Regions from separate parts of the Petrocella sp. genome, predicted to be linked through region 1. Evidence: predicted binding sites of a transcription regulator. Region 1 holds the regulator's gene; the other holds the start of a gene.

Evidence for each region. Region 1 encodes Rex, which represses fermentation and respiration genes when NADH is low (regulators of the CRP and FNR family bind a similar motif). Its sites were predicted from a motif close to ATTGTTAANTANTTAACAAT; they were not measured.
Region 2: AC6F8J_RS01910 (iron-sulfur cluster assembly scaffold protein) is a predicted target of Rex. The motif match lies at 2,729-2,748, and genes of this name have one in related genera.

The regions. Positions count from the first base shown of each region.
Region 1 is NZ_JCBCDA010000066.1:4,528-8,748, reverse strand. It holds gene AC6F8J_RS07600 (FCD domain-containing protein) at 1-58, shown strand, start outside; gene AC6F8J_RS07595 (ATP-binding cassette domain-containing protein) at 156-2,078, opposite strand; gene AC6F8J_RS07590 (redox-sensing transcriptional repressor Rex) at 2,249-2,881, shown strand; gene AC6F8J_RS07585 (hypothetical protein) at 3,062-3,658, shown strand; gene acpS (holo-ACP synthase) at 3,655-4,041, shown strand; gene AC6F8J_RS07575 (NAD(P)H-hydrate dehydratase) at 4,022-4,221, shown strand, end outside.
Region 2 is NZ_JCBCDA010000012.1:4,309-8,529, forward strand. It holds gene AC6F8J_RS01890 (histidine phosphatase family protein) at 1-314, shown strand, start outside; gene AC6F8J_RS01895 (cysteine-rich small domain-containing protein) at 298-573, opposite strand; gene AC6F8J_RS01900 (hypothetical protein) at 779-970, shown strand; gene AC6F8J_RS01905 (GGGtGRT protein) at 954-1,958, opposite strand; gene AC6F8J_RS01910 (iron-sulfur cluster assembly scaffold protein) at 1,978-2,670, opposite strand; gene AC6F8J_RS01915 (glutamate synthase small subunit) at 3,109-4,221, opposite strand, start outside.

The sequences.
Region 1 (4,221 bases):
ATCCAAGAATGTTAGTGAAAAAAAGATTGTTCAGATTTTGGATATGGATCATAATTAATAGTATTAAAAAGTAGTAACCATGGAGGAAAGTCTTAGGTTGCTACTTTTTTTAGTTTTATCTCAACGGATCCTATGAAAATCCATCCGTAGAATCACTACGTCTTTATTTTTTCTAGTGCATCATGAAGTTGCGTCCATGATTCATATAACTTCTCAAGAGAGGATTCAAGAACTGACTTCTCTTCAGTGAGCCTAGTAGCTGCTTCATGGTCCGTATACACGGCTTCTTGACAGAGTTGCTGATGGATACTCTCTATTTGCTCTTCGTGGCTGTGAATGTCCAATTCAGCTTTTTCAAGAAGGTTTTCTAGTCTTCGCCTTTCGGTTTTTTTTGCTTTATCGTCTAACCAGTTGGATTTGTTTTCTGTTGTTATCTCTGAAAGTATTGCTGTTTCTTCTGAATCATTTATGTCATGCTGTCTTAAGAATTCATCATAATCACCTAAATAGGTTTTGATTTTTTTTTCGGACAAATGCATGACTTTATGGGCGACACGATTGACAAAATAGCGATCGTGAGATATAAACAAGATCGTACCTTGATAACCGATTAACGCATTTTCTAGAACACTCTTTGAAATCAAATCCAAATGGTTAGTAGGCTCGTCCAAAATCAGGAAATTGGCTTCACTCAGCATGAGTTTAACTAAAGTTAAGCGTCCTTTTTCACCACCACTTAGCTTTGAAACATGCTTAAAAACATCATCACTCTTAAAAAGATAGGAAGCTAAGATGTTACGAATTTCTCCTTGCGTGAGTGTAGGGTAGGCGTCAGATATTTCCTCAATTAAGGTATTGTCTGAGTTTAACAATTGATGTTCTTGGTCGTAGTAGCCTATTTTAACTTTTGCACCAAGCTGAATCTGACCAGAATCGGCTTGCATAACTTTATTGATGATTTTAAAAAGGGTTGATTTACCTGATCCGTTATCACCAATGAGTGCAATATGCTCACCTTTTTTTATTTCGAACTGAATATGATCTAGAAGCTCTATACGATCAAAAGATTTACATAGGTCTATGACTTTCATAACATCATGCCCGCTTTCATAACGGGGTTTTAATTGAAGATGCATATCAGCCTGAACTTCCATAGGTCGGTCTAGACGTTCCACTTTTTCTAATAGTTTTTCACGGCTTTCAGCTCTTTTAGCAGACTTTTCTCGATTAAATGAACGTAACTTCTTAATGACATCTTCTTGTTGCTTTATGGTCTTTTGTTGTTGATCATAGTGTTTAGCTTGGATTTCTTTAATATGAGCCTTCTTTTTCATAAAATCAGAGAAATTGCCTTGGTATTCAATGGCTTTACCCATTTCAATCTCTATGGTTTTATTTACAATTTGATCAAGAAAAAAACGATCATGAGAGATGATAAATAAGGTACCTTTATAGGATTGCAAGAATCCCTCTAGCCAGCGAATGGCATCCATATCTAGATGGTTGGTTGGTTCATCTAACATAAGACAGTCGGGATTTAAGATGAGTTCTCTCGCAAGAGCCAGCCTTGTCTTCTGACCACCGGATAGTTTAGACACTTCAAGATCAAAGTCGTCTTGTGAGAAACCTAGACCTTTTAAAACACCTTTGATTAGACTTTCATATTGATAACCATCAATGGATTCAAAAAGATGACGTAATTTAGCATAATCTTCATTAAGTTTATCTAATAAATCAAGATCACCTTCATGAAGATGAATTTTTTCTTCTAAATCGGTAAGTTCATTTTTTATATGAACCAATTGCTCGTTGGCATTGTAAACAGTCTTGTAAAGGGACTGATTTGAATCGGATAATGCATTTTGCTTCAAATAGCCGAATGTTTTACCAGAAGCTTTATAGACAGAACCACGATCAGCTAAAAGTTCACCGGTAAGGATTCTGAAAAGCGTGGTTTTACCGGCACCGTTGATTCCAATGAGTGCTACTTTTTCGCCTTCATTGATAATGAAATTAATATCCTTTAATAAGGTATCTACGATAAATGATTTAGTAATATTTTTACAACTTAATATCATGATTGTATCCTTTCTTTATCTGTGTTTCGACATTATCATACCACTAATTAGAACCATTGAAAAGAAAAAGGAAAGTAAGGTACAAAATAAACAATATACTAATTAGAATTGACAGTTATTTAACAAATAGCTATAATGGTATTAAGATACGGAAGAATGGGGGCCATGATATGTCAGATAAGAGAATATCGACAGCAGTTATAAAAAGATTACCTAGATATTATAGATATCTTGGAGAACTACTTGAGAATGATATCGTTCGAATCTCCTCAAATGAACTAAGTCAACGTATGGATGTTACAGCTTCTCAAATCCGTCAGGATTTAAATAATTTCGGTGGGTTTGGTCAGCAAGGTTATGGGTATAATGTAAGTCACCTGTATAATGAGATTGCGAAGATTTTGGGGCTTGAGAATCACTATAGTGTGATTATAATAGGTTCCGGTAATTTAGGTCAGGCTTTAGCTAATTATACAGATTTTGAAAAGCGTGGTTTTGTTGTAAAAGGACTTTTTGATGTCAACCCAAGATTGGTAGGAATATCTGTTCGGGGTATGGATGTACAAGATATGGATCAACTTAAAGAGTTTGTTGTTGAAAATAACATTGATATAGCCATATTAACCGTCCCAAAAACCAAAGCACCTGCAATAGCCAATGATCTATGCGAATGGGGTATTAGAGGTATATGGAATTTTGCACCTGTTGATTTACAGATTAATAACTATGATGTGGTGGTTGAAAATGTTCACTTATCAGAAAGTCTGATGACTTTGTCTTATCGAATTAAGGATTCTGAGTAATAGTTTGAAATGTAATATACTTGTAATATATTCAATACTTAGTCAAGTTATAATAAGAGATAGGAAATGGTTTGAAGCTGATGGTACTTAGCTTAGAATTTTTTCTATCTTTTTTTACAAATATCTTAGCGTTCCTATTCTACAATGCAACCATCAAATACTATGTTAGGAGTTGTCATGATGGATAAAAAACCTCACATACAGATAAAGAAATCCGAACACATAGTCGTACTTGATCAAAATTGGCATAGTTTATTCACCGGTAAAAAACCATATAAAATAAAAACGTTAGAAAGCCAACTGAACAAACTATTAAAAGAACAGGGTAAGGTTAATACAGAATATAAAGCATACAAAGCTTTGAAAAAAAAGATGATGGATGACATCATTTCAGGTATGTCCCTTGCTTTTGACGATAAGCACGCAGAAGGCACAAAGGAACTGGAAAAAAAGCATAAGCATATTCAAGAGATTAATGGTAAGTTTGATGCCTATGAAAAGAGAAAACAAGAACTACCTCATGAAATAGAAAAAGTGAATCAAACCTTGCTTAAAGAAAGCATGATTATTTTCTATGAGCGTATGATACATAATAAAGAAAAGAAAAGAAGACTTGAATCTGAAATTCAGACCATACATGATAAAGTCAAAGAACTTGTTGGTAAAAAAGAAGATTTGGATGAAGAGAATACAAGGCTTTATGAATTCATACATGATTTAGCCGGTTTAGAAGTTATTGAACAATTGGATGCACATTACTTCGGAGGTGAAGAATGATTGTTGGCATAGGTAATGATATGATAGAAATAGAACGAATCCTTAAAGCAGTATCTAGGCCAAAATTTTTAATGAGATATTTTACAAAAGCGGAACTTAATCTATTTAGGGATAGAAAAATGAACCCATCTACCATTGCAGCAAATTTTTCTATCAAAGAAGCTGTAACCAAAGTCTTTGGGACAGGGTTTAGAGAGTTTGGTCTAAAAGATGTAGAAATATTAAGAAATGAACTTGGAAGACCCTATATTAAGTTGTACGGACAGGCAAAAGAGATGGAAAAGCAAATGGGAATCGACAAATGGCACATTACAGTTTCACATACGAAATCAATGGTTTCCGTTGTTGTATTGGGAGAGAAATATGATTGTAGCAAAGAGTAATCAAGTGGCACTGATGGATCAGACAACAATCAAAGATTATGCAATCCCTGGGATAGTTTTAATGGAGCATGCAGCTATGGCTGTGTGTGATGAGGTCCCTAAAAATCGCAAGTCAATACTGGTTGTGTGTGGCGTTGGCAATAATGGCGGAGATGGCTTTGCCATTGCCAGAATTTTGAT
Region 2 (4,221 bases), on a different contig from region 1:
CTGACCACTTCTATATAAAAGGTCAAGAAAGTTTTGCGAGTGTTCAAAATAGAGCAGCAAAGTTTTTTGAAGAACTTCTAAAAAAGCATAGTTCGGGAAGAATCTTTATCGTAGCTCATGCTATCATAATAAAAGGCTTACTAAATTATATTCAGGGTCGGGATATCAAACATTTTTGGGAAGGTAAGCAAATATTACCAACAAGTCTAACCAGAATCAATTCGGATGAAGATCGACTCAGCGTGATTTACATGAGTGACGTCTCTCATTATGAAAAACCCGTGGAACAAGGATGGTTTATAGATGAGGTTTAGTTTTATTAAAGATTTGTTCACGAAGCAACTTATTAATATATAAATCGCTATCAGGTCGATGAGGCAACAAGCAATTACTGCAGTCTTTAACCCCATTAACAAGTATAAAATTCCCTTTACACTCCAATAAATAGAGGGGGCAATAACAATACTTACAATTAAAAGTATCCAGCTGATCTGTCATATGGCAAGGGAAATAAGCACACTCCGTATTATTAAAAAAAGCATAACTGTTCTTCATAACGCACACACCTTTCATTAGAACTTATTAAAACAGAAAAGATAATCTCTTTTAATGTAATAAATGTACCAAGTATGCATCAAAATTGCAATAAAAATCACCAAAAAAAGCAGTAAGTATTCATTTTATAGCCTTACCTTCAAGAAGGTCTAGCAAAAATGAAAACTCACTGCTTTATAATATTCTCTTCAAAAAGTTTCAAGATAAAGTTGAATAATTTTATATGGATCTCACCAACATCGACCATGAAGTTCATGGAGCAGACTGTGTAACTGAAGTGGAGCAACATGGCTGTTACTCGTCGACTTTTGGTGCATGGATGCACCAATCGGAGACCGTAGTCATACAGACTGTGGAAGGGTTTTCATGGGACCTATTAGAATTAACCATTTATATTCTTAAGCCTTCTTCATAGCTACTTCAACAGCAACAGCAACAGCAACAGAAGCACCAACCATAGGGTTGTTACCCATTCCAATTAATCCCATCATCTCAACGTGAGCAGGAACAGAAGAAGAACCGGCAAACTGAGCATCAGAATGCATTCTACCCATAGTATCCGTCATGCCATAAGAAGCAGGACCTGCACCCATATTATCAGGATGTAAAGTTCTACCTGTACCACCACCAGAAGCAACAGAGAAGAATTTCTTACCAAGAAGGTTGCATTCTTTTTTGTAGGTACCGACAGTTGGATGTTGGAAGCGAGTTGGGTTAGTTGAATTTCCTGTTATAGAGACATCAACACCTTCAGCATGCATAACAGCTACACCTTCAACAACATCATCAACACCAAAACACTTAACAGCACCACGAGGGCCATCAGAAAAACGTGTTTCTTTGATCACGTTAAGTTTACCGGTAGCATAATCAAGCTCAGTCTCTACATGTGTAAAACCATTGATTCTAGAAATCATATAAGCAGCATCTTTTCCAAGGCCATTTAAGATGACTCTAAGTGGGTTAGTTCGGACTCTGTTAGCGCTCATAGCGATACCAATAGCACCTTCAGCAGCGGCAAAAGACTCATGACCTGCTACAAGTGCAAAACACTGGGTTTCTTCTTTAAGAAGCATAGCGGCTAAGTTACCATGACCGATACCAACAGCTCTTTGGTCAGCAACAGAACCAGGAATACAGAAAGCTTGTAAGCCTTCGCCAAGTGTTTCAGCAACATCAGCCGCCGCTGTTTGACCTTTTTTTATAGCAATAGCAGCACCTAAAGTGTATGACCATAATGCATTATCAAAACAGATTGGTTGAATGCCTTTAACAATCTCATGAACATCAACGCCTTTATCTAAACATAATTGTCTAGCATCTTCTAATGTGCCAAGCTCATATTTTTCAAGCACGGGCGTAATTTGATTGATTCTTCTATCATAACTTTCAAATAACATGATTTTAATCCTCCTGTATATTCTATTCGTGTCTTGGGTCTATGACTTTAACAGCTTCGTTAAAACGACCGTATTGACTTGTTGCTTTTTCCATCGCTTCATTGGCATCTATGCCTTTAGCAACCATTTCCATCATTTTTCCAAGATGTACAAATTTATATCCAATGACTTCACCATTAGCATCAAGGCCCATACCAACTACATAACCTTCAGCCATTTCAAGGTAACGTACACCTTTAGCACTTGTGCCATACATCGTACCAACTTGCGATCTTAATCCTTTTCCAAGGTCTTCGAGACCGGCACCGATAGGCAGACCACCTTCTGAAAAAGCTGTTTGAGTTCTACCATAGGAAATTTGTAAGAAGAGTTCTCTCATAGCCACGTTGATGGCATCACAGACTAAGTCTGTATTCAAAGCTTCTAGAATCGTTTTTCCGGTCAAAATCTCTGAAGCCATAGCGGCAGAGTGGGTCATTCCAGAACAACCGATGGTTTCAATAAGTGCCTCATGGATAATGCCTTCTTTTACATTAAGCGTCAGCTTACACGCACCTTGTTGTGGCGCGCACCAACCGATACCATGTGTTAAACCTGAGATGTCGGAAACATCGTAAGCTTTGACCCATTTTCCTTCTTCTGGAATTGGAGCGGGTCCGTGAATTGGTCCTCTTGAAACTGTACACATATTTTCTACTTCATGTGAGTAAATCATATTGGATCTCCTTCCGTTACATTGATAGTATAGTTAAGGCGTCAAAAACACTTTAACCATTGTATAAAAATTGACAAATTTATATCTCTAATTTGAACGGGTAAAGGGTCATAATTAGAGGCAAGGATAGGAAGACTTTAATGATTGTGAGATTAGTAATCATTTTATCAACCAACCTATAAATTGTATGTTGCATACCTAGAACATTTTATCATGAATGTCACAAATATTCAAAGCAAATATAGATAATTCGTTAAAAATTTACTTAGTGGAATTTCCTTGATAGTTAATGCGATGCTCCAACGCATTAACATAGCACAGACTTTCCTAGAGAATTAAACTAGGTCTCTAAGCTTCTTTGCTTAGAGACCTAGTTAACTTACTGATATAGGGATTACCACAAGATCTGACAAAAAGCCAAAATGTATCAAAAAACTTCTATTTCAACGTACTTCTAAGATAAGTTTCACCCATTAAGTATTTATCCACCTCATAAGCCATATTTCTTCCTTCGGCAATAGCATGAACAACCAGAGATTGGCCACGTCGCATATCACCGGAAGCAAAAATGCCAGGGATAGAAGTCTGGAACTCTCGATTTGTAGCAACATTACCTCTTGAATCGTACTCAACACCAAGATCATCTAAAAGTCCGGTATGCTCAGGGTGTAAGAAACCCATAGCAAAGAGGATCAAATCAGCTTCTAGGATGAACTCACTACCTTCAATTTCTTTCATAGTGTGACGACCATCTATTTGCTCCCATGCCAGTCTGACGCACTTAAGTCCTGTTACTTCACCTTTTTCATTACCGAGAAAAGCTTTTGTACCGACAGAAAATTCACGAATATCTTTGTTTAATGCAGCTTCAGCCTCATCATGAGAAGAAGAAGTCTTGTAGAGCCTTGGAAAAACCGGCCAAGGTTGAGTGATATCACGTTCTTTTGGAGGCATGGGTAATAATTCTAGTTGGGTAACATCAATAGCACCTTGTCTTAATGAAGTGCCGATACAGTCAGAACCGGTATCACCACCACCAATGACCACTACTTTTTTGCCTTCAGCTGTAACCGCTATATCTTCTGGAATCTGCTTACCGGCAACACGTTTATTCGATTGAGGGAGAAAATCCATAGCAAAATGGATACCACTGAGATTGCGACCGGATATGGTCAGATCTCTAGGCTCAGTTGAACCACCGGTCAAGCAGATAACATTATACTCGGTTTTAAGAGTTTCTACAGAAATATCGACCCCCACATTGGTACTGGTTTTAATTTGGACACCTTCAGCTACCATTTGGTCAACACGTCTTTGAATATAAGATTTTGGTAATTTATAGTCCGGCACACCGTATCTTACAGCACCACCAATGGCATCAGAACGTTCAAATAGCGTAACATGATGTCCGACACGAGCCAACTGTTGAGCGGCTGCCATGCCTGCAGGACCGGAACCAACAACGGCCACACTTTTTCCTGTACGAATAGCAGGGGGCTCCGGTTTAATCCATCCTTTTGCCCAACCTTTTTCGGCTATGGCTAACTCAAT